Regions from separate parts of the Pseudomonas glycinis genome, predicted to be linked through region 2. Evidence: predicted binding sites of a transcription regulator. Region 2 holds the regulator's gene; the other holds the start of a gene.
What was found. Region 2 encodes sigma-54, which starts transcription at its own class of promoters, with help from an activator protein. Its sites were predicted from a motif close to ANTGGCATNNANNTTGCTNT; they were not measured.
Positions count from the first base shown of each region.

Region 1: the regulator sigma-54 is predicted to act here: its motif matches at 9,183-9,202, upstream of ACYSTU_RS25105 (flagellar basal body rod protein FlgF).

Region 1 covers NZ_JBTYHF010000012.1:94,365-105,720, forward strand. Annotated here, with positions in the region: gene ACYSTU_RS25060 (amino acid permease) at 488-1,900, shown strand; gene arfB (alternative ribosome rescue aminoacyl-tRNA hydrolase ArfB) at 2,126-2,539, shown strand; gene ACYSTU_RS25070 (MFS transporter) at 2,536-3,723, opposite strand; gene ACYSTU_RS25075 (hypothetical protein) at 3,836-4,018, opposite strand; gene ACYSTU_RS25080 (hypothetical protein) at 4,089-4,220, opposite strand; gene ACYSTU_RS25085 (amino acid aminotransferase) at 4,501-5,694, opposite strand; gene ACYSTU_RS25090 (4a-hydroxytetrahydrobiopterin dehydratase) at 5,694-6,050, opposite strand; gene phhA (phenylalanine 4-monooxygenase) at 6,166-6,957, opposite strand; gene ACYSTU_RS25100 (sigma-54-dependent transcriptional regulator) at 7,350-8,912, shown strand; gene ACYSTU_RS25105 (flagellar basal body rod protein FlgF) at 9,257-9,997, shown strand; gene flgG (flagellar basal-body rod protein FlgG) at 10,043-10,828, shown strand; gene flgH (flagellar basal body L-ring protein FlgH) at 10,880-11,356, shown strand, end outside.
Region 2 covers NZ_JBTYHF010000011.1:58,009-69,364, reverse strand. Annotated here, with positions in the region: gene yjgA (ribosome biogenesis factor YjgA) at 1-463, opposite strand, end outside; gene pmbA (metalloprotease PmbA) at 572-1,918, shown strand; gene ACYSTU_RS24030 (hypothetical protein) at 2,171-2,578, shown strand; gene ACYSTU_RS24025 (class II fumarate hydratase) at 2,559-3,935, shown strand; gene ACYSTU_RS24020 (DUF2753 family protein) at 3,963-4,403, shown strand; gene ACYSTU_RS24015 (superoxide dismutase) at 4,405-5,016, shown strand; gene ACYSTU_RS24010 (ZIP family metal transporter) at 5,046-5,939, shown strand; gene ACYSTU_RS24005 (HPr family phosphocarrier protein) at 5,974-6,249, opposite strand; gene rapZ (RNase adapter RapZ) at 6,265-7,122, opposite strand; gene ptsN (PTS IIA-like nitrogen regulatory protein PtsN) at 7,125-7,589, opposite strand; gene hpf (ribosome hibernation-promoting factor, HPF/YfiA family) at 7,602-7,910, opposite strand; gene ACYSTU_RS23985 (RNA polymerase factor sigma-54) at 7,984-9,474, opposite strand; gene lptB (LPS export ABC transporter ATP-binding protein) at 9,641-10,366, opposite strand; gene lptA (lipopolysaccharide transport periplasmic protein LptA) at 10,366-10,911, opposite strand; gene lptC (LPS export ABC transporter periplasmic protein LptC) at 10,898-11,356, opposite strand, start outside.

The DNA.
Region 1 (11,356 bases), on a different contig from region 2:
GTGATGCGCCCCATGCCTGTCGTGCAGGCGAATAACAAGAAGGAGGCGCAATGTACGCCGCGACTGATTTCCACTTCTCCCCGTGGGACGGTTTTTTCCTCGTCCCCGTCGATGGCCTGCAAAGGCCTGACTCACATTTTGCACCCGCTCGAGACTGTCGAGGCGGACACATGCAATCCCGGCAACCGACACGCTGATCAGGCGGGTCTGGCAGCAGGGGGTTAGCGGTGTACAATGCGCCGCGTTTTAACTGTGACCCTCTGCGTAATCGCAAAAATCTCGAGGCTATCCGCCTTGTTCACTCCGCCGCGCCACAAGCGTGCCGGGTTCGATTTCGTCACAGATAAAAACAAACAGGTGACGCATGACCGTTGTAAATGAGCTGAACTCCTGGTGCCTGCGCTGGGGTTTGATCGGGGCTGCCTGAAATCGCAACCTTGCAGCAACGTCTACTGAACATCATCAAACCTTGCGTGAGACCTTTTTCATGAGTGGACAACCCTCGCAATCAGGCGAGCTTAAGCGCGGCCTGAAAAATCGCCATATTCAACTGATCGCCCTCGGTGGCGCGATCGGTACCGGATTGTTCCTCGGTTCTGCCGGGGTACTGAAATCCGCCGGCCCGTCGATGATCCTCGGCTACGCCATTTGCGGCTTCATCGCCTTCATGATCATGCGCCAGCTCGGCGAAATGATCGTCGAAGAGCCGGTGGCCGGCTCCTTCAGCCATTTCGCGCACAAATACTGGGGCGGTTTCGCCGGGTTCCTGTCTGGCTGGAACTGCTGGATTCTGTACATTCTGGTGGGCATGTCCGAGCTGACAGCGGTTGGCAAGTACATCCATTACTGGGCGCCGGACATCCCGACCTGGGTCTCCGCTGCTGCATTCTTCGTGCTGATCAACGCGATCAACCTGGCCAACGTCAAAGTCTTCGGTGAAGCCGAATTCTGGTTTGCGATCATCAAGGTTGTGGCCATCGTTGGCATGATCGCCTTGGGCAGCTACCTGCTGGTCAGCGGCCACGGCGGCCCGCAGGCGTCGGTGAGCAACCTGTGGTCCCACGGCGGTTTCTTTCCCAACGGGGTGAGCGGTCTGGTGATGGCCATGGCGATCATCATGTTCTCCTTCGGCGGTCTGGAAATGCTCGGTTTCACCGCCGCTGAAGCCGACAAGCCAAAAACCGTGATCCCGAAAGCGATCAACCAGGTGATCTACCGCATCCTGATTTTCTACATCGGTGCGCTGGTGATCCTGCTGTCGCTGACCCCGTGGGACAGCCTGCTGGAAACCCTCAATGCGTCGGGCGATTCCTACAGCGGCAGTCCGTTCGTCCAGGTGTTCTCGATGCTCGGCAGCAATACCGCCGCGCACATCCTCAACTTCGTCGTGCTGACCGCTGCGCTGTCGGTATACAACAGCGGCACCTACTGCAACAGCCGCATGCTGCTGGGCATGGCCGAGCAGGGCGATGCGCCGAAAGGTCTGGCGAAGATCGACAAGCGCGGCGTGCCGGTGCGTTCGATTCTGGCGTCGGCGGCAGTGACGCTGGTTGCCGTGTTGCTCAACTATCTGATCCCGCAACATGCGCTGGAACTGCTGATGTCGCTGGTGGTTGCGACGCTGGTGATCAACTGGGCGATGATCAGCTACTCGCACTTCAAGTTCCGCCAGCACATGAACCAGACCAAACAGACGCCATTGTTCAAGGCGCTGTGGTACCCGTACGGCAACTTCGTCTGCCTGGCGTTCGTGGTGTTCATCCTCGGCGTGATGCTGCTGATCCCGGGGATTCAGATCTCGGTGTATGCGATTCCGGTTTGGGTGGTGTTCATGTGGGTCTGCTACCTGATCAAGAACAAGCGCAGTGCCCAGCAGGCGCTGCCAGTGATCGCCAAGTAACCGCTCAAGCAAAAACAGCAGACCCGGCCAAGTGCCGGGTTTGTTGTTTTGAAATGGAAAAATCTGGCATCACACCGAACCCTGTGGGAGCGAGCCTGCTCGCGAAAGCGGTCCATCAGAAACATCTGCATCGACTGACACACCGCCTTCGCGAGCAGGCTCGCTCCCACAGAGGTTGAGTGAATCAGGTTATCCTGCACCCTCTGATTACGGACGCTTTTTTCCATGCTGGTGATTTCCAACAATGTGCATCTGCCCGATGCCGAGATCGAATTGACCGCCATCCGCGCGCAAGGCGCCGGTGGACAGAACGTCAACAAGGTCTCCAGCGCCATGCACTTGCGCTTCGACATTCCCAACTCGTCATTGCCGGAGTTCTACAAGGAACGCCTGCTGGCGCTGCGCGACAGTCGTATCACCAGCGACGGCGTGCTGATCATCAAGGCGCAGCAATATCGCACCCAGGAAGCCAACCGCGCCGATGCGCTGGAGCGGCTGGTCGAGCTGATTCTCAGCGCCACCAAAGTCGAAAAGAAACGCCGCCCGACCAAGCCGACCCTCGGTTCGAAGAAGCGTCGGCTGGAGTCGAAAACCAAGCGCGGCAGCATCAAGGCCGGGCGCGGCAAGGTGGACTTCTAAACCTCGCGATACTTCGCCGTGTGCTTGTACAGATAGACACTCAAGCCAAGGCCGCTCAACGCTGCAAATGCGGCGAACAAGAAGATCGAAGCAAAACCGAATCCTGCTGCGATCGCCCCGGCCAGCGGCCCGGTGATCCCCAGCGACAAATCAATGAACAGCGAATAGGCGCCGACCGCCGCGCCACGGCTTGAGGCCGGCACCAGATTCACCGCCTCCACGCCCAGCGCCGGGAACACCAGCGAGAAGCCGAAACCGCTCAGCGCCGCACCGGCCAGTGCCCAATGCGCATCCGGAGCAATCCACAACAGCAACAGCCCCAACGTTTCCACCGACAGGCAGGCAATCGCCACGCGGAAGCCGCCGAGGCGGTTGATCAGGTTGCCGAACAGCAGCCGCGCGCCGATGAAGCTGGCACCGAACAGGCTCAGGCATAGCACGGCGTTGTCCCAGTGCTGGGTCGCGTAATACAGGGTGATGAAAGTGGCGATGGTGCCGAAGCCGATCGAGCCCAGCGCGAGCCCGCAGCCGTGGGGGAAGACTTTGCCCAGCACATGCATGAACGGCAGGCGTTCACCGGCAACAATTGGCGCCGCAGTCTTCGGCCATGCCAGCGCCAGACCGAGCAGGGCGAGAAGGATGATGCTCACGCCCATGCTCCACAGCCCCAGCCTGCTTACCAGCCAGACACCGAACGGCGCGCCGATCGCCAGGGCGCCGTAACTGGCGATGCCGTTCCAGGAAATCACTTTCGCCGTATTCGCAGCGCCGACCCGGCCGATGCCCCAGCCAATCGAACCGGAACCGACCAGGCTTTCCGCACTGCCCAATACCAGACGGCCGATCAACAGGCTGATCAGGCTCAGCAGTGGCAGGTTCGGTGTCCACGCGGAAATCAGCATGAACACACCGCTCAAGCCGCAACCAGCGAGGCCGATCATCACTGCGCGTTTGCTGCCCTGGTTGTCGATGATCTTGCCCGCGTACGGGCGGCTGAGCAGGGTGGCGAGATATTGCACGCTGATCACCAGCCCGGCGATCACCGCACCGAAACCCAGGTCACTGTGGACGTAGCCCGGCAGCACGGCCAGCGGGATGCCGATGTTCAGGTAACCAATGAAGGTGAAAAGGACGATGGAGACTACTTGCAGCGTAACCGTCAGCGGACGCTGGGGCTCGGGTATAGACGACATGGGTAACGATCCACGGGAGCAGCAGATTAGATAGGCTGCTCATGATACCGGCGTGAACCGCTCAAGGGCGGGGAAAAGTAAAACTATTTGCCGGGTGGCGCTTTCAGGATTTCGCCGGAGCGACAAGTTGCGTGGTGACGAGGGCGGCGAGGGCGTTTTCTTCGCTGCCGAAACGCTCGAGCAGGGCGGCCTGTTTCTCGGGCGAGAGGCGATTCCAGATCTCGATCATTTTCTCGGTGGCGCCGATCAGCACGGCAGCTTGGCTTTCGGAAAATTCATCGGTCATGGCGGGCTCGGGTTTCAGGCAGTGTGGAAAGCGCATGTTAGCGCTTTCCACACGGTCTGTACGGCGGGTCTTACTCTTCGCTGTCAGCTTTGCGGCTGTCAGCGGCTTCTTGCGGCTCGGGCTTTTCAGCGCCGGCGTGTTGCGGGGTCGTCTGCTCAGGTACGTGCAGGCTTGGGAAGGGGAGATTGGGAATCTCGTGCATGGTTGCGCTCCTCGCTAAGTCTGTTGATAGATCAGGTGCTCCGCGCTTTACAAAGCCTGCGCAGGATACAGCAGGAAAAATGACAATCAGACTTTTAATTCAAATTAATGCGACAGATGGCCGCAGGGCGCGAGATCAACCGAAAACTAAATGTTGCTGATCGTTCCCACGCTCTGCGTGGGAATGCCTCAATGGACGCTCTGCGTCCGCTGTTGGGACGCGGAGCGTCCCGGGCTGCATTCCCACGCAGAGCGTGGGAACGATCAGTCGGGCGGGGGGATTATTTGCAGGCGTCAGCGATCGCGTCCGCAAGCGATGCGAGGCGGGTGGCGTCAATGCCGGCGACGTTGGCCCGGCCCGAGCTGACCATGTACACGCTGTGCCGCTCGCGCAGGGTTTTCACCTGTTCCGGCGACAGGCCGGTGTAGGAGAACATCCCGCGTTGCACGCCGATGTGCGCGAAACGCTCACGCAAACCGTGGGGTTCCAGCGCTTCGACCAGACCGCTGCGCAACTGCGCGATACGCAAGCGCATCGCTTCCACTTCATCGGCCCAGCGCGCTTTCAGCTCTGGATCGGCGAGGATGGTCGCGACCACCGCCGCGCCGTGATCCGGCGGCGTCGACCACAGATTGCGGGCGATATTGGCCAGTTGGCTGCGGATGTCGATGAGCTTGTCGGCGCTGGTCGCGCAGACGATCAGCGCACCGGTACGGTCGCGATACAGGCCGAAGTTCTTCGAGCAGGAACTGGTGATCAGCAGCTCCGGCACTTGCGCCGCGAACAACCGGGTCGACCAGGCGTCCTGCTCCAGGCCATCGCCAAAACCCTGATAAGCGAAGTCGATCAGCGGCAGCAGATCGCGGCTGCGCACCACTTCAAGCACGCGCTTCCAGTCGTCATGGCTCAGGTCGAAACCGGTCGGGTTGTGGCAGCACGCATGCAGCAACACCACGTCGCCCTTTGGCACTTCCCTGAGCACGGCGAGCATCGCTTCGACGTCGAGGCGGTTGTCACTGCCGACGTACGGGTAGTGGCTGACCTTGACCTTGGCGGCGGCGAAAATGGTTTCGTGGATCGGCCAGGTCGGGTTGCTCAACCACACGCCTTTACCCGGCAGGCATTGCGCAATGAAGTCTGCCGCCAGCCGCAAGGCACCGGTACCGCCCGGGGTCTGGGTGGCGCCGGCGCGTTGTTCGGTGATCAGTTGCGAGTCGGCACCGAGTACCAGCTCATTGATGACCTTGCCGAACAGCGGATTGCCGTGGCCACCGATGTAGGTCTTGGTGTCCTGGCTTTCGACCAGTCGCGCCTCGGCGATTTTCACCGCTTCGGGAATCGGCGTCCGGCCCTGGGCATCCTTGTAGACGCCAACGCCAAGGTCGAACTTGCGCGGATTGGCATCCTGCGCATAGGCCTCCATCAAACCGAGAATCGGGTCGCCGGGGACCCGGCCGATGGCGTCGAAGTGCATTACTTGCGTCCTTCTGCGGTCTTGGCCACTTCGTCAGTGCGCGCAGCCATGATGAAGTCGTTGCGGTGCAGGCCTTTGATCGAATGGCTCCACCAGGTCACGGTGACTTTGCCCCACTCGGTCAGCAGGCCCGGGTGGTGACCTTCGGCCTCGGAGATCTCGCCGACGGCGTTGGTGAACGCCAGCGCGTGTTTGAAGTTCTTGAACAGGAAAACTTTTTCCAGCTGCATGATGCCGTCGCGTACTTCGATGTTCCAGTCAGGGATCTGCTTGATCAGGATCGGCAGTTCTTCATCGCTGACTTGTGGCGCATCGGCGCGGCAGGCTTCGCAGTGGGCTTGGTTCAAAGTCGACATGGTGGATTCCTGAAAACGAGTGTGTTTTTTATTAAAGCGCGTGTGCCGCCAATGCCGTCACGCTAAAGCAAAGTGGCGGCGACGGACAGACGCAATTGTCAGCAAAAGTCGCGGTTCAGGCGGCTTTGGGTTTCGGCGGAAATTTCGGCGCGTGCAAGCCCAGCTGCATGCCTTGGCGAACCATGGCCATGATGTCTTCATGGGCCACATCGAACAGGCGCTTGAGATTGGGCAGGACGAAGTACAGCGGTTGCAGGATGTCGATGCGATACGGCGTGCGCATGGCTTCCAGCGGATCGAAGAGCTGATGCTCGGGCTCGTCCGACAGGCAGTAAACGGTTTCTTTCGGCGAGGACAGAATCCCGCCACCGTAGATGCGCTTGCCCTGCGGGGTGTCGACCAGACCGAATTCGATGGTCATCCAGTACAGCCGCGCCAGATACACGCGCTCTTCCTTGGTCGCTTGCAGGCCGAGCTTGCCGTAGGTGTGGGTGAATTCAGCGAAGTACGGGTTGGTCAGCAACGGGCAATGACCAAAGATCTCGTGAAAGATGTCCGGCTCTTGCAGGTAGTCGAGTTCTTCGCGGGTACGAATGAAGGTGGCGACGGGGAATTGCTTGCTGGCAAGCAACTCGAAAAACGTCTGGAAGGGAATCAGCGCTGGCACCCGGGCAACCTGCCAGCCGGTGGTCTCGCCGAGCACTTTGTTGATCTCGGCCAGTTGCGGGATGCGGTCGTGGGGCAGACCGAGTTTTTCGATACCGTCCAGGTATTCCTGGCACGCGCGACCTTCGATCACCTTCAACTGGCGAGTGATCAGCGTGTTCCACACCGCGTGTTCTTCGGCGGGGTAGTCGATAAAACCTTGCGCATCGGGCTCGCGAGCCACGTATTGCGTCTGCTTCATGCTGCTCTCCTGCTAGGAAATTCGTTTTTGTTATGTCCAGCGATGGCTAAAGGAATACCCCAGAGCGCGAAGCTGCGCAGCACGTTGAGCCGCGCATGCGTAGGAAATTTCGTCGAGTTTCGTAAAGTTATCGTTACGCATTGTCGGATAATCAGCAATTACGGTGATTGGCGGGTTTGAAAAGGGCAGGGGCTGTCACATAATCTTGACAACTATCTGCGTGCCTCGACAGAAACTCTGCCTCGGGCGCGCCACCAAACCCTGTGGGAGCGAGCCTGCTCGCGAAAGCGGTCTGTATGACACATCGATACTGGATGTGCTGGCGCCTTCGCGAGCAGGCTCGCTCCCACAAGGACATGTGTTTACCTCTCAAACCTGTCGGGCCTTTTTCTATGCGCATCAAAGTCCACTGCCAGAACCGCATCGGCATCCTGCGCGACATTCTCAATCTGCTGGTGGCGTACGGGATCAACGTTGCCCGCGGTGAAGTTGGCGGTGAGCATGGCAATGCGATCTACCTGCACTGCCCGAACCTGATCAACATCCAGTTCCAGGCGTTGCGCCCCAAGTTCGAGGCGATCGGCGGGGTGTTCGGGGTCAAGCGCGTCGGGCTGATGCCCAGTGAACGCCGGCACATGGAATTGAACGCACTGCTTGGCGCGCTGGAGTTTCCGGTGCTGTCGATCGACATGGGCGGCTCGATCGTTGCGGCCAACCGCGCGGCGGCGCAGTTGCTCGGCGTGCGCGTCGATGAGGTGCCGGGGATTCCGCTGTCGCGCTACGCCGAGGATTTCGACCTGCCCGAACTGGTGCGCGCCAACAAATCGCGGATCAACGGCATGCGCGTCAAGGTCAAGGGCGACATCTTTCTCGCCGACATCGCGCCGCTGCAATCGGAGCACGATGACAGCGAGGCCATGGCCGGCGCCGTATTGACTCTGCACCGCGCCGATCGGGTCGGCGAGCGCATCTACAATGTGCGCAAGCAAGAGCTGCGCGGTTTCGACAGTATTTTCCAGAGCTCGAAAGTCATGGCCGCTGTGGTCCGCGAAGCGCGACGCATGGCGCCGCTGGATGCGCCGCTATTAATAGAAGGCGAAACCGGCACCGGCAAGGAACTGCTCGCGCGCGCCTGTCACCTCGCCAGCCCGCGTGGACAGTCACCGTTGATGGCGCTCAACTGCGCCGGACTGCCGGAGTCGATGGCCGAGACCGAACTGTTCGGCTACGGCCCCGGCGCTTTCGAAGGCGCTCGCGCTGAGGGCAAGCTTGGCCTGCTGGAGTTGACCGCTGGCGGCACGCTGTTTCTCGATGGCGTCGGCGAGATGAGCCCGCGCTTGCAGGTCAAATTGCTGCGCTTTCTTCAGGATGGTTGCTTCCGTCGCGTCGGCAGTGATGAAGAGGTCTATCTGGACGTGCGGGTGATCTGCGCGACGCAGGTGGACTTGTCCGAATTGTGCGCGCGCGGCGAGTTTCGCCAGGATCTCTATCACCGCTTGAACGTACTGTCGCTGCACATCCCGCCGCTGCGCGAATGCCTCGACGGTCTGACGCCGCTGGTTGAGCACTTTCTCGACCAGGCCAGTCGGCAGATCGGCTGTCCGCTGCCGAAGCTGGCCCCGGCGGCGATGGATCGTCTCAGCCATTACCACTGGCCGGGCAACGTGCGGCAGCTGGAGAACGTACTGTTCCAGGCGGTTTCCCTGTGCGACGGCGGCACGGTCAAGGCCGAACATATTCGCCTGCCGGATTACGGCGTGCGTCAGCCGCTTGGCGATTTTTCCCTCGACGGAAATCTCGACGAGATCGTCGGGCGTTTCGAGAAAGCGGTGCTGGAACGCTTGTATTCCGAGCATCCGAGCAGTCGGCAGTTGGGCAAGCGGCTGGGTGTTTCGCACACGACGATTGCCAACAAGTTGCGTGAGTATGAGGTTGGCAAAACCTCCGAAAGCTAAATAGAGCCTTTGTGGCGAGGGGATTTATCCCCGATGGGCGGCGAAGCCGCCCCGCTTTTCCTTCCCAGCGACCTCATTTGCAGGCTTGGCGACTGCTGCGCAGCCGAACGGGGATAAATCCCCTCGCCACAGGATCGCCATCCCCCGCCGAACTCAGGATTGCCACTAACCGGCATGACACCGCCGGTTTTTCGTCTTCGACCCATTTCAGATTCCCCCTCCGATCCCCTCAAGTCCCCTGTTTGCCGGGCCTTCGCCCGCCAATAAAAAGTTGGTCTGCAAATTGCTTATGGCTGAGCAGTACAGCGGTGGGCGGCAAACGTCCGGCATGCAGAGGAAACACAGTGGACAAGTACCTTTATGTGGCAATGACCGGCGCCAGCCAGAACGCACTGGCGCAGCGGGCGCATGCCAACAACCTGGCGAACATCTCCACCAACGGCTTCCAGCGCGACCTCGAGCAGGCGCGTTCGATGCCGGTGTTCGGTGACAGCTTTCCGGCGCGCGCGTTTGCCATGAGCGAACGTCCCGCCACCGACTTCACGCCGGGCTCGCTGGTGCAGACCGGGCGTGAACTCGACGTCGCGGTATCCGGCAACGGTTTCATCGCCGTGCAAAACCCCAGCGGTGGTGAAAGCTACGTGCGCACCGGCAGCCTCAACATCGACGCCCTCGGCGTATTGCGCGCCGGCAACGGCATGCCGGTGATCGGTAATGGCGGCCCGATCGCCGTGCCGCCCGAGCAGCAGGTCGAAGTCGGTGAAGACGGCACCATCAGCATTCGCGCAATGGGCGAAGGTCCGCGCGTCATGGCCGAAGTCGACCGGATCAAGCTGGTCAATCCGGACATCAAGAACATGAACAAAGGCCTCGACGGTTCGATTTACACCAAGGACGGCCAGCCGGCGCAAGCCGACGCCAACGTCAAACTGGTCTCGGGTTTCCTCGAGTCGAGCAACGTCAATGCCGTGGAAGAAATGACTTCGGTGCTGGCGCTGGCCAAGCAGTTCGAGTTGCACGTCAAGATGATGAACACCGCCAAAGACGACGACCAGGCCATGGCTCGGGTCTTGCAGATCAGCTAATTATCAGAACGTCGCGCCGTAAAACAGGCGCACGAGGAGAATCGAATGCTTCCGGCTCTATGGGTTGCCAAAACCGGTCTGTCCGCCCAGGACACCAACCTGACCACCATTTCCAACAACCTGGCGAACGTTTCGACCACGGGTTTCAAACGTGACCGTGCCGAGTTCCAGGACCTGCTCTATCAGATCAAGCGTCAGCCAGGCGCCCAGTCGACCCAGGACAGCGAACTGCCGTCGGGTCTGCAAGTGGGTACCGGTGTGCGCATTGTCGGCACCCAGAAAAACTTCACCGCTGGCAGCCTGCAAACCACTGAGCAGCCGCTGGACATGGCCATCGACGGTCGCGGTTTCTTCCAGATCCTGCAGCCGGACGGCACCACGTCCTACACCCGTGACGGTACTTTCCACCTCGACTCCAATGGCCAGATCGTCAACGCCAGCGGTTTCGCGCTGGAGCCGGCGATCATCATTCCTAACGATGCGCAGACCTTCACTGTCGGCCGTGACGGCACCGTGTCGATCACCATCGCCGGCAATCCGGCCTCGCAAGTGATCGGCAACCTGCAGACCGCTGACTTCATCAACCCGGCCGGCCTGCAAGCCGTGGGCAACAACCTGTTCCTGGAAACCGCGGCTTCCGGCGCGCCGCAGGTCGGCACCCCGGGCCTGAACGGTTTCGGTACCACGCTGCAGAACACCCTGGAAACCTCGAACGTCAGCACCGTTGAAGAGATGGTCAACATGATCACCACTCAACGCGCCTACGAGATGAACTCCAAGGTGATCTCCACCGCCGACCAGATGCTCTCGTTCGTAACGCAGAATCTGTAATCCAGTCTTTGGGGCGGCCTGAGGTCGCCAGCAACACCGTGAGGTAGGGTCATGAAGCGCTTTGTATCTGTTCTGGCATTGAGTGGGGTCGTCTCGCTCGCGGGCTGCGTCGCCCCGACGCCCAAGCCCAATGACCCTTACTACGCCCCGGTGTTGCCGCGCACACCGTTGCCGGCGGCGGCCAACAACGGCTCGATCTATCAGGCCGGCTTCGAGCAGAACCTGTACAGCGACCGCAAGGCGTTCCGGGTCGGTGACATCATCACCATCACCCTGAACGAGCGCACGCAGGCAAGCAAGAACGCCAACTCGCAGATGGACAAGAACAGCGATAACTCGATCGGCCTGACCTCGTTGTTCGGCTCCAGCCTGACCACCAACAACCCGATTGGTGGCGGTGACCTGAGCCTCAACGCCGGCTACAGCGCCGACCGTTCGACCAAGGGCGACGCCAAGTCCGGGCAGAGCAACAGCCTGACCGGCTCGATCACCGTGACCGTGGCCGACGTGCTGCCCAACGGCATCATT
Region 2 (11,356 bases):
AAGCAGGTGGTTTGTTTTGCGCAACCTCATGCTGGGCCTGACGGATCAGGGAACGCAATTGCTGGCGATCGGCGTCCGGGTATTCGATGACGAATTTCTCCAGCACGGCGTCATCGCCCGCGATCAGGCGGTCACGCCAGCGTTCCAGATTATGGAAACGCTCGTTGTACTGGCGAGTGGAGGCATCGAGTTGATCGAGCAGAGTCAGAATCGCGTCAGTGTCCTGGTCGCGCATCAGTTTGCCGATGAACTGCAAATGCCGTTTACGCGCGATGTTCGCGGTGTGCTTGGGCGCATCGGCCAATGCCCGGCGCAAAGCGTCGGTCAACGGCAGTTTGGCGACCAGATCAGGCTTGAGTGTGGTCAGGCGCTCGCCGAGGTCAACCAGCGCATGCAACTCGCGTTTGACCTGAGATTTGCTTTTTTCTCCCGTATCGAGGGAGTCGTCGTAAGAATCAACCATGGTGGCAGTCCGCAAAGAAACGCCGCCATGATAACCAGTCGGGGGCCGCTTGTCCGGCCCGGTCGCTCGATGACCCCAGCCGAAAGCAGAATTTGAGTGGAGATGAGCATGAGTGCAGTTCAAAGCGTCGGCCCGCAGGCATTGCCGGCACTGCAAGAACAGGTCGAGCAGATCATCGCCGAAGCCAAGCGCCAGGGCGCCAGCGCCTGTGAAGTCGCGGTGTCGCTGGAGCAGGGGCTGTCGACTTCGGTGCGTCAGCGCGAGGTCGAAACCGTTGAATTCAATCGTGATCAGGGTTTTGGCATTACCTTGTATGTCGGCCAGCGCAAAGGCTCGGCCAGCACCTCGGCCACCGGGCCGGAGGCGATTCGTGAAACCGTCGCAGCAGCACTGGCCATCGCCAAGCACACTTCCGAAGATGAAGCCTCGGGCCTCGCCGACGCCGCACTGATGGCCAGGGATGTGCAGGATTTCGACCTGTTCCACGAATGGGACATCACCCCGGAGCAGGCCATTGAGAAGGCTTTGCTCTGCGAGGCCGCGGCGTTCGATGCTGATGCGCGGATCAAGAACGCCGACGGCACCACCCTCAGCACCCATCAGGGCTGCCGGGTTTACGGCAACAGCCACGGTTTCATCGGCGGCTACGCGTCGACCCGGCACAGCCTGAGTTGCGTGATGATCGCTGAAGCCGACGGCCAGATGCAGCGCGATTACTGGTATGACGTCAATCGCCAGGGCAGTCTGCTCGCCGATCCGGTGAGCATCGGCCAGCGTGCCGCGCAACGGGCGGCGAGCCGTCTGGGCGCGCGGCCGGTGCCGACATGCGAGGTGCCGGTGCTGTTTTCCGCCGAACTGGCGGGCGGTCTGTTCGGCAGCTTCCTCTCGGCAGTATCCGGCGGCAGTCTGTATCGCAAATCGTCGTTTCTCGAAGGCACACTGGGGCAGAAGCTGTTCCCGGAATGGCTGACCATTGATGAGCGTCCGCATCTGATGCGTGCCATGGGCAGTGCTTCCTACGACGGTGATGGCCTGGCGACTTACGCGAAACCGTTCGTCGAAAAGGGCGAGTTGGTCTCCTACATCCTCGGCACCTATTCCGGGCGCAAACTGGGCATGCCGAGCACCGCCAACGCGGGCGGGGTGCACAACCTGTTCGTCACCCACGGTGATGAGGATCAGGCAGCGTTGTTGAAGCGCATGGGCCGAGGACTGCTGGTCACCGAATTGATGGGCCACGGCCTGAACATGGTCACCGGCGACTATTCGCGCGGTGCGGCGGGCTTCTGGGTGGAGAACGGCGAGATCCAGTTCGCTGTGCAGGAAGTGACCATCGCCGGCAACATGCGCGACATGTTCAAGCAGATTGTCGCGGTGGGTAATGATCTGGAGCTGCGCAGCAACATCCGCACCGGGTCTGTATTGATCGAGCGGATGACTGTCGCCGGCAGCTAAGCCGCGAATCCGCCAACAAAAAAAGGCGCGCCATCCGTTCTGGATGGCGCGCCTTTTTTATTCGCTTCGCACAAATCCCCTGTGGGAGCGAGCCTGCTCGCGAAAGCGGTGGATCAGTTGTAAATGTGCTGACTGACACAGCGCATTCGCGAGCAGGCTCGCTCCCACAAGTGTGCAGCGCAAACTCGAGTGCTTGTGTTGGTTATCATTATCATCTAATAATAAATCTCATCTCCGAACGAGTCCCGGATCATGAGTTCTGCCTTGCACGAGCAGCCCTACCTCGAAAGCTGGCGCTGGATGAGCCGCCAGATCCGTTGCGCGCTGGATCCTGACGAACCGCGCCTGATCGAACACTACCTCGCCGAAGGACGCTATCTGTCCTGTTGCACGGCCACTTCGCCCTGGACCGTCGCCGAAACGTCTTTCCGTCTGCTGCTCGATACCGCCACCGACATCGCGTTGCCGTGGCACTGGCGCAGCGTCTGTCTCGATCAAGCCTGGCGCCCCTTGCGTGAAATGGAGCGCCTGTCTCTATGCCAATGCCGCTTGCGGCGCTGGCAACGCTACACCTGGCAGCTCGCCACTTGCGAGTTGCAACCGTCGATTCCTCTCATTGATTTGCTGCAAGGACATTCGCATGACCAAGACACGTATTGAGCGCGACAGCATGGGCGAACTGCAGGTGCCGGTCGATGCGCTCTATGGCGCGCAGACCCAGCGCGCCGTGGACAACTTCCCGATCAGCGGCAAGCCGATGCCGACGCAGTTCGTCCGCGCGCTGATCCTCGCCAAAGCCGCCGCTGCCCGGGCCAACGTTGAGCTGAACCAGATCAGCGCGGCCCAGGGCAAAGCCATCAGTGATGCCGCGCAAGGTCTGCTCGAAGGCGATTTCATGCAGCATTTCCCGGTGGATATCTTCCAGACCGGGTCCGGCACCAGCTCGAACATGAACGCCAACGAAGTGATCGCGACGCTGGCCAGTCGCATGCTCGGCGAGCCGGTCAACGCCAATGATCATGTCAACTGCGGGCAAAGCAGCAACGACATCATCCCGACCACCATCCACGTCAGCGCCGCGCTGGCGCTGCATGAACAATTGCTGCCGGCGCTGTTGCATCTGGTCCAGGCCATCGAGCGCAAGGCCGAGCAAGTGCATCACCATGTGAAGACCGGGCGCACCCACCTGATGGACGCGATGCCGGTGCGCATGAGCCAGGTGCTCAACGGTTGGGCGCAGCAGCTCAAGGCCAATATCGGCCATCTGCAGGATTTGCTGCCAAGCCTGCAAGCGCTGTCGCAGGGCGGCACCGCGGTCGGTACCGGGATCAATGCGCATCCGGAGTTCGCCGCGCGATTCAGTCGGCATCTGAGCCAACTGACCGACGTGCAGTTCACCCCGGGCAAGGATCTGTTCGCGCTGATTGGCTCGCAGGACACTGCGGTCTCTGTCTCCGGCCAGCTCAAAGCTACTGCGGTGTCGCTGATGAAAATCGCCAACGACCTGCGCTGGATGAACTCAGGTCCCCTGGCCGGCCTCGGCGAAATTGAACTGCAAGCGCTGCAACCGGGTTCATCGATCATGCCCGGCAAGGTCAACCCGGTGATCCCGGAAGCCACAGCGATGGTCGCTGCGCAAGTGATCGGCAACGACTCGGTGATCACCGTGGCCGGCCAATCCGGCAACTTCGAACTGAACGTGATGCTGCCGATCATCGCGCACAACCTGCTGAGCAGCATCGAACTGCTGGCCAATTCCAGTCGCCTGCTCGGTGACAAGGCAATCGCTACTTTCAAGGTCAACGAATCGCGCTTGCAAGAAGCGTTGTCGCGCAACCCGATTCTGGTCACCGCGCTCAACCCCATCATCGGTTACCAGAAAGCCGCCGAAATCGCCAAGCAGGCCTACAAGGAAGGCCGCGCGGTGATCGACGTCGCTCTGGAACACACCGACCTGTCGCGCAGCCAGCTGGAAGAGTTGCTCAACCCCGAGAAACTCACCGCCGGCGGCGTGTAAACCCCGCAACCGCTTTGGAGGCTCACCATGGAGCACTGGAAACGCACGATCGAACGGGCCAATCGCTGCTTCATGCTGGGCGAACTGATCGACGCCCGTGAGGCTTACCTGCAAGCCCTGGCCCTGGCGCAAGTGTTGTTCGAACGCTGGGCGGATGCCGACGAAGCGGTGGCGGCCTGCGTCGTCTCTCATCACAACCTCGCCGACCTGCATTTGCGCCTGAACCAACCGGAGGAGAGCGCCGAATACCTGTGCGCTATCCATCAACGTTTGTTGCAGACCATGCAGGACGAACGCCTTCGCCCGGCGCTGCGTGAGGCGGCGTTGCGCCAGAGCAGCAAAACCTACGTCGAACTGTTGAATTTCATCAGCGAGCACGGCGAGTACCCGCGCACCCAGCGCCTGCTGCATCCGGACACCGGCAATGCCCGCCGCGCCTCAAATCCCCATCAGTATGGAGTCCACTGAAATGGCTTTTACCTTGCCTGCCTTGCCTTATGCCTACGATGCCCTCGAGCCGCACATCGATGCGCAGACCATGGAAATCCATTACACCAAGCATCACCAGACCTACATCAACAACCTCAATGCCGCCGTGGAAGGCACCGAGTTTGCCGAGTGGCCGGTGGAAAAACTCGTCGCCAGCGTCCAGCAGCTGCCGGAAAAACTTCGCGCGGCGGTGATCAATCAGGGCGGCGGCCACGCCAACCATTCGCTGTTCTGGGAAGTGATGGTGCCCAACGGTGGCGGCAAGCCCAACGGCGCTCTGGCCAAGGCCATCGACGAGCAACTGGGCGGACTCGACAGTTTCAAGGAAGCCTTCACCAAGGCCGCGCTGACCCGTTTCGGCAGCGGTTGGGCCTGGCTCAGCGTGACACCGGAGAAAAAACTGGTCGTGGAAAGCAGCGGCAATCAGGACAGCCCGCTGATGACCGGCAACACACCAATCCTTGGTCTCGACGTCTGGGAGCACGCTTACTACCTGCGTTACCAGAACCGTCGCCCGGAATACATCAACGCGTTCTACAACGTGATCAACTGGCCGGAAGTTGCTGCGCGCTATCAGGCCGCACTGGTTTAAGCCTTCAATAAAAACAATCAGGGCTGACTATGGGCACGGAAACACTGGCGATTGGCAGCGGGCGCATGTTTCGTTACGCGGTGGGCTCGCTGTTGCTGCTGGCGGGGATGACTTTGCTGGTCGCCCACGGTTTGCAGTGGCTGAATCTGGAACCGCGGCTGTTGCGCGCCTTGCAGGGCGGTGCCATCTGCGCCTTGGGCACGGCGCTTGGCGCCGTGCCGGTGCTGGTGGTCCGGCGCATGCCGCAGGCACTCAGCGACACCTTGCTGGGATTTGGTGCCGGGGTGATGCTGGCGGCGACGGCGTTTTCGCTGATCGTGCCCGGCATTGCTGCGGCGGAGAGTCTTGGTCTTACGCCGTGGGCCGCCAGTGGCCTGATCTGCTTCGGCATCCTGCTCGGCGCGTTCGGTCTGTATCTGGTGGATCGGCGCGTTTCGGGTGCCTCGCCGGAGATGCTCGTCGGCACGCTGGAGCATCCGGTGATTCCACCACGAATCTGGCTGTTCGTGTTCGCCATCATCGCGCACAACATTCCGGAAGGCATGGCGGTCGGGGTGTCTGCCGGCGGCGGGATGGCGGACGCCGACAGTCTGGCGATGGGCATTGCGTTGCAGGATGTGCCGGAAGGGCTGGTGATTGCGTTGGTGCTGGCCGGGGCGGGGATGTCACGGTTCAGGGCGTTTCTCATCGGCGCGGCGTCTGGGCTGGTCGAACCGGTATTTGCACTGGTATGCGCGTGGCTGGTGAGTCTGGCTCAAGTGCTGTTGCCGCTGGGACTGGCGTTGGCGGCCGGGGCGATGTTGCTAGTGGTGACCCACGAAGTGATTCCGGAGTCGCGCCGTCATGGGCATGACAAGCTGGCAAGTCTGGGCCTGTTGGTCGGGTTTTGTTTGATGATGGTGATGGATACGGCGTTGGGGTGAATGGAGGCGAGGAACAGTGTCCCCGCCTCGCGGATTATTCACCTTCGTCGAAATATCTTTCGATCAGATCGACCAATGCGTCCATGGCTTCCTGAGCCTGTTCGCCTTCGGTGCTCAAATGGATTTTGGTGCCTTTACCCGCCGCGAGCATCATCATTGCCATGATGCTCTTGCCGTCGACAGTCGTTTCAGGTGTGCGTCCCACCCGGATCGTGCAGTCTGGATACTGACCGGCCACGCCGACGAATTTGGCCGATGCCCGAGCATGCAGACCCAGCTTATTGATGATTTCGATTTCACGAGCAGGCATCGCGGTGTGGATCCTTTAGGTGAGGTCGCGGTGGCGAACCTGGACGTTCTTCAGGGTTTTCTGCAGGGCCTGGCCCAGACGTTCGGTCAGGTAGACGGAGCGGTGGTGCCCGCCGGTGCAGCCGATGGCAATGGTCACGTAGGCGCGGTTGCTGGCGGCGAAACGTGGCAGCCACTTGTTCAGGTAGGCGTAGATGTCCTGATACATTTCTTCGACATCCGGCTGCTGCGCCAGATAATCGGCCACAGGGGCATCGAGGCCGGACTGAGCGCGCAGCTCGGGTTTCCAGTACGGATTGGGCAGGCAGCGCACATCGAACACGAGGTCGGCGTCGACCGGCATGCCGCGCTTGAAGCCAAATGATTCAACCAGAAACGCCGTGCCGGGCTCAGGCTGATTCAACAGACGCAACTTCAGGGTATCGCGCAGTTGATACAGATTCAGGCTGGTGGTGTTGATTTTCAGGTCGGCCAGATCGGCGATCGGACCAAGCAGGGCGGTTTCGTCGTGAATCGCCTCGGCCAGTGAGCGATTGGCGTTGCTCAGCGGGTGACGACGACGGGTCTCGGAAAAACGCTTGAGCAGGGTTTCCTCGTCGGCGTCCAGGTACAGCACATCGCACTTGATATGCTTGGCACGCACGTCTTCGAGCAACTCAGGGAAGCGTGACAGATGGCTGGGCAGGTTGCGCGCATCGATCGACACGGCGACCAGCGGCTGCGCCAGTTCCGTGTGAATCAGCGCACGCTCGGCCAGTTCCGGCAGCAAACCGGCCGGCAGATTGTCGATGCAGTAGTAGCCGTTGTCCTCAAGGACATTCAGGGCGGTACTTTTACCCGAGCCCGAACGGCCACTGACAATGATCAAACGCATGATTAGTGCCCGTTCTGCTCGTCCAGTACAACCTGGTACAAGGCTTCGTTGCTCGCGGCGCTGCGCAGTTTTTCACGAACTTCCTTGCGGTCGAGCATGCTGGCGATCTGGCGCAACAACTCCAGATGCGCGTCGGTTGCGGCTTCCGGGACAAGCAGTACGAATAGCAGGTCCACCGGAGCGCCGTCGATGGCGTCGAAATCGATTGGGGCTTCAAGATGCAGCAGGGCACTGACTGGTGCCGTGCAGCCCTTGAGGCGGCAGTGGGGAATGGCGATGCCGTTGCCAAAACCGGTGGAACCGAGTTTTTCACGGGCGATCAGCGCCTCGAAGACTTCCTGCATCGCCAGATCCGGCACTTCGCGGTGGATCAGGTTGGCAATCTGTTCGAGGGCTTTTTTCTTGCTGCCGCCCGGCGCGTTCACTTGGGAACGGCCGGGGGTCAGGATGGTTTCAAGTCGGATCATGGGATAGGGGTGTTAACGACCGGTCGCGCCCTGGAGGAGGCTCTGGGTCTTTTCCTTATGCTTTTTGAGTTGGCGATCCAGCTTGTCGGTGAGTGAGTCGATCGCAGCGTACATGTCGGTATCTTCTGCGTTGGCGACCACTTCGCTGCCGGGGATATGCAAGGTGGCTTCGATCTTCTGCTTCAGCTTTTCGACGCACATCGTGACCTGCACGTTGGTGATCTTGTCGAAATGTCGCTCCAGTCGCTGGAGTTTTTCCTCGATGTAGGAACGCAGAGGTTGGGTCACTTCCAGTTGGTGTCCACTGATGTTGACTTGCATACAGCTTCTCCTTCGTTGCCAGAGCATAAAGCGGCAGGCCGAAAAGCCTGCCACTGGAACGCTGTAACGTGGCTTACATCAACCGCTTGCGTTCGCTCGAAGGCGCGATTCCGAGGGATTCGCGGTACTTGGCGACGGTGCGGCGAGCCACCTGAATGCCTTGTGCCTCCAGTAAACCAGCGATCTTGCTGTCACTCAACGGCTTTTTCTGATTTTCCGCGGCGACCAGTTTTTTGATGATCGCGCGGATCGCCGTGGACGAGCATTCGCCGCCTTCGGAGGTGCTGACGTGGCTGGAGAAAAAGTATTTCAGCTCATAAATACCGCGCGGGGTATGCATGAATTTCTGTGTGGTCACCCGGGAAATCGTCGATTCGTGCATGCCGACCGCTTCGGCGATGTCATGCAATACCAACGGCTTCATCGCTTCGTCGCCGTACTCGAGGAAACCGCGCTGATGTTCGACGATCTGCGTGGCCACTTTCATCAGGGTTTCGTTGCGGCTCTGCAGGCTCTTGATGAACCAGCGGGCTTCCTGCAACTGGTTGCGCATGAAAGTGTTGTCGGCGCTGGTGTCGGCACGTTTCACAAACCCGGCGTACTGGGCATTGACGCGCAGACGTGGCACCGATTCCTGGTTCAGCTCGACCAGCCAGCGCTCGTTGTCCTTGCGCACGATCACATCGGGAATGACATATTCGGCTTCGGTCGACTCGATCTGCGAACCGGGACGCGGATTGAGACTCTGCACCAGTTCGATGACCTGGCGCAGCTCGTCTTCCTTGAGCTTCATCCGGCGCATCAACTGGCTGTAATCGCGACTGCCGAGCAGGTCGATGTAATCGGCTACCAGACGCTTGGCCTCGGTCAGCCACGGCGTCTTCGCGGGCAACTGACGCAATTGCAGCAGCAGGCATTCGCTGAGGTTGCGGGCGCCGATCCCGGCAGGCTCGAATTGCTGGATGCGATGCAGGACGGCTTCGATCTCGTCGAGCTCGATGTCCAGTTCAGGATCGAACGCTTCAAGAATTTCTTCGAGGGTTTCGTCCAGATAGCCCTGATTGTTGATGCAGTCGATCAGGGTCACGGCGATCAGGCGATCGGTGTCGGACATCGGCGCCAGGTTCAGTTGCCAAAGCAGATGGCTCTGCAGGCTCTCGCCGGCGGATGTGCGGGTGGTGAAATCCCACTCATCGTCATCGCTGCTCGGCAGGCTGCTGGCGCTGGTCTGGTAGACGTCTTCCCAGGCGGTATCCACTGGCAGTTCGTTGGGGATGCGCTCGTTCCACTCGCCATCCTCGAGGTTGTCCACCGTCGGGGCGGTTTCCTGGTAGGAGGGTTCCTGGATTTCGGCGGGCTTCTGTTCGGCGTTGTCGGCCAGAGGATCGGCATTGTCGAAGTCGTCGCCTTCTTCCTGGCGTTCGAGCATCGGATTGGATTCCAGAGCCTCCTGGATCTCCTGTTGCAGGTCCAGGGTCGACAATTGGAGCAGGCGGATGGCCTGTTGCAGCTGCGGTGTCATCGTCAGCTGCTGGCCCATTCTCAAGACTAGCGATGGTTTCATGGCAGGGGCTTAACACCTTATTCGCCGGCGCTTTGCGCCATCCACTACAGGGCGCCGAAGCGCCAAACTTAAGCAAATTATATGCCTGAAACTGAAGTGTTTGCCTAGAGCGCCGTAACAATTAAAGCGGATAAATGCGCCTTGAATCGATACAGCGCTGTCGCGCTTACAGGCGGAACTCGTGACCCAGATACACTTCCTTGACCAGATCGTTGGCCAGGATGGTCTCGGCATCACCTTCTGCGATCAGTTGACCGTCGTTGACGATGTAAGCGGTTTCGCAGATATCCAGCGTCTCACGGACGTTGTGGTCGGTGATCAGCACACCGATGCCCTTGGCCTTGAGGTGGTGGATGATCTGCTTGATGTCGCCGACCGAGATCGGGTCGACACCGGCGAACGGTTCGTCGAGCAGGATGAATTTCGGCGCAGTGGCCAGGGCGCGAGCGATTTCCACCCGGCGGCGCTCACCACCGGACAGGCTCATGCCGAGGTTGTCGCGGATGTGGCTGATGTGGAATTCCTGCAGCAGGCTTTCCAGCTCCTTGCGCCGACCGGCCTTGTCCAGCTCCGGGCGGGTCTCGAGGATCGCCATGATGTTGTCGGCGACCGACAGTTTTCGGAAGATCGACGCTTCTTGCGGCAGATAGCCGATACCGGCCTTGGCGCGGCCGTGCATCGGCTGGTGGCTGACGTCCAGATCATCGATCAGCACACGGCCCTGATCCGCCTGCACCAGGCCGACGATCATGTAGAAGCACGTGGTCTTGCCTGCGCCGTTCGGGCCGAGCAAGCCGACGATCTGCCCGCTGTCGATCGACAGGCTGACGTCACGCACGACCTGGCGGCTTTTATAGGCCTTGGCCAGGTGCTGAGCTTTCAGAGTTGCCATTACTGGGATTTCTCTTCGGTTTTCTTCTTCGGCTGGATCACCATGTCGATGCGCGGGCGCGATTCGGTGACCTTGCTGCCCGTGGCGCGACCGGCGCTGGCCAGTTTCTTCACGGTGTCGTAGACGATTTTTTCGCCCTGGGTGACGTTGTTGTCCTTGTCGATAACCTTGGCCTTGTCGATCAGCACCACCCGATTCTGCTGGGCGTGGTATTGAATCGTCACGCCGTAGCCCTTGACCGGGTTGGCGTCGCCCTGGGTCTGCAACTGCTCGAAATAGGCCAGGTTGCCGACCGAGGTCACCACATCGATGTCGCCATTGGGCGCGCGCGTCATGGTCACGGTGTTGCCTTTAACGATCATCGAGCCTTGGGTAATGATCACGTCACCTTTATAGGTGGCAATGCCATTCTTGTCGTCCAGTTGGGCGTCGTCGGCCTGAATGCGGATAGGCTGCTGCTGATCGTTCGGCAGGGACCAGGCGCTCGCGCTTCCCAGTGCTGCGCCCAGACTGAGCAAAATAGGGAGGGTTTTAACGAGCCTCATACTGTCCTCTTACGTTCGATTGCAGGTGTATCCTGCTGTCCTTCAGGTACGCTTTCATTCCGACGCCAGTCGATACGCCGCCAGCGCCCTCGATTCTAACGGGTTGCGCAGTCTGCGCATATTCCTGCTGCGGGAACACGGTCATGCGGGTGCTGGTGATCAGGGTGCCGCGCTGTTTCTCGTCGGTGCGCTGTACGCGTACCGAGTCGATCAATTCCACTTCGGTACCGCCGGAATTCACTTCGCCGCGCTCACTGGTCACGTGCCACGGGAAGTCGGTGCCGCGATACATGTTCAAATCAGGCTTGGTCACCAGGGTGACATCTGTAGCCTTGACGTGCTCGGCCTTGTCGGAAGTCATCTCGTACTGCACCTTGCCGTCCGGCAGGTACTGAATGGTATGCGTGTTGGTCGCGTACCAGTCGATCGGATTCTCGGCAGCCGA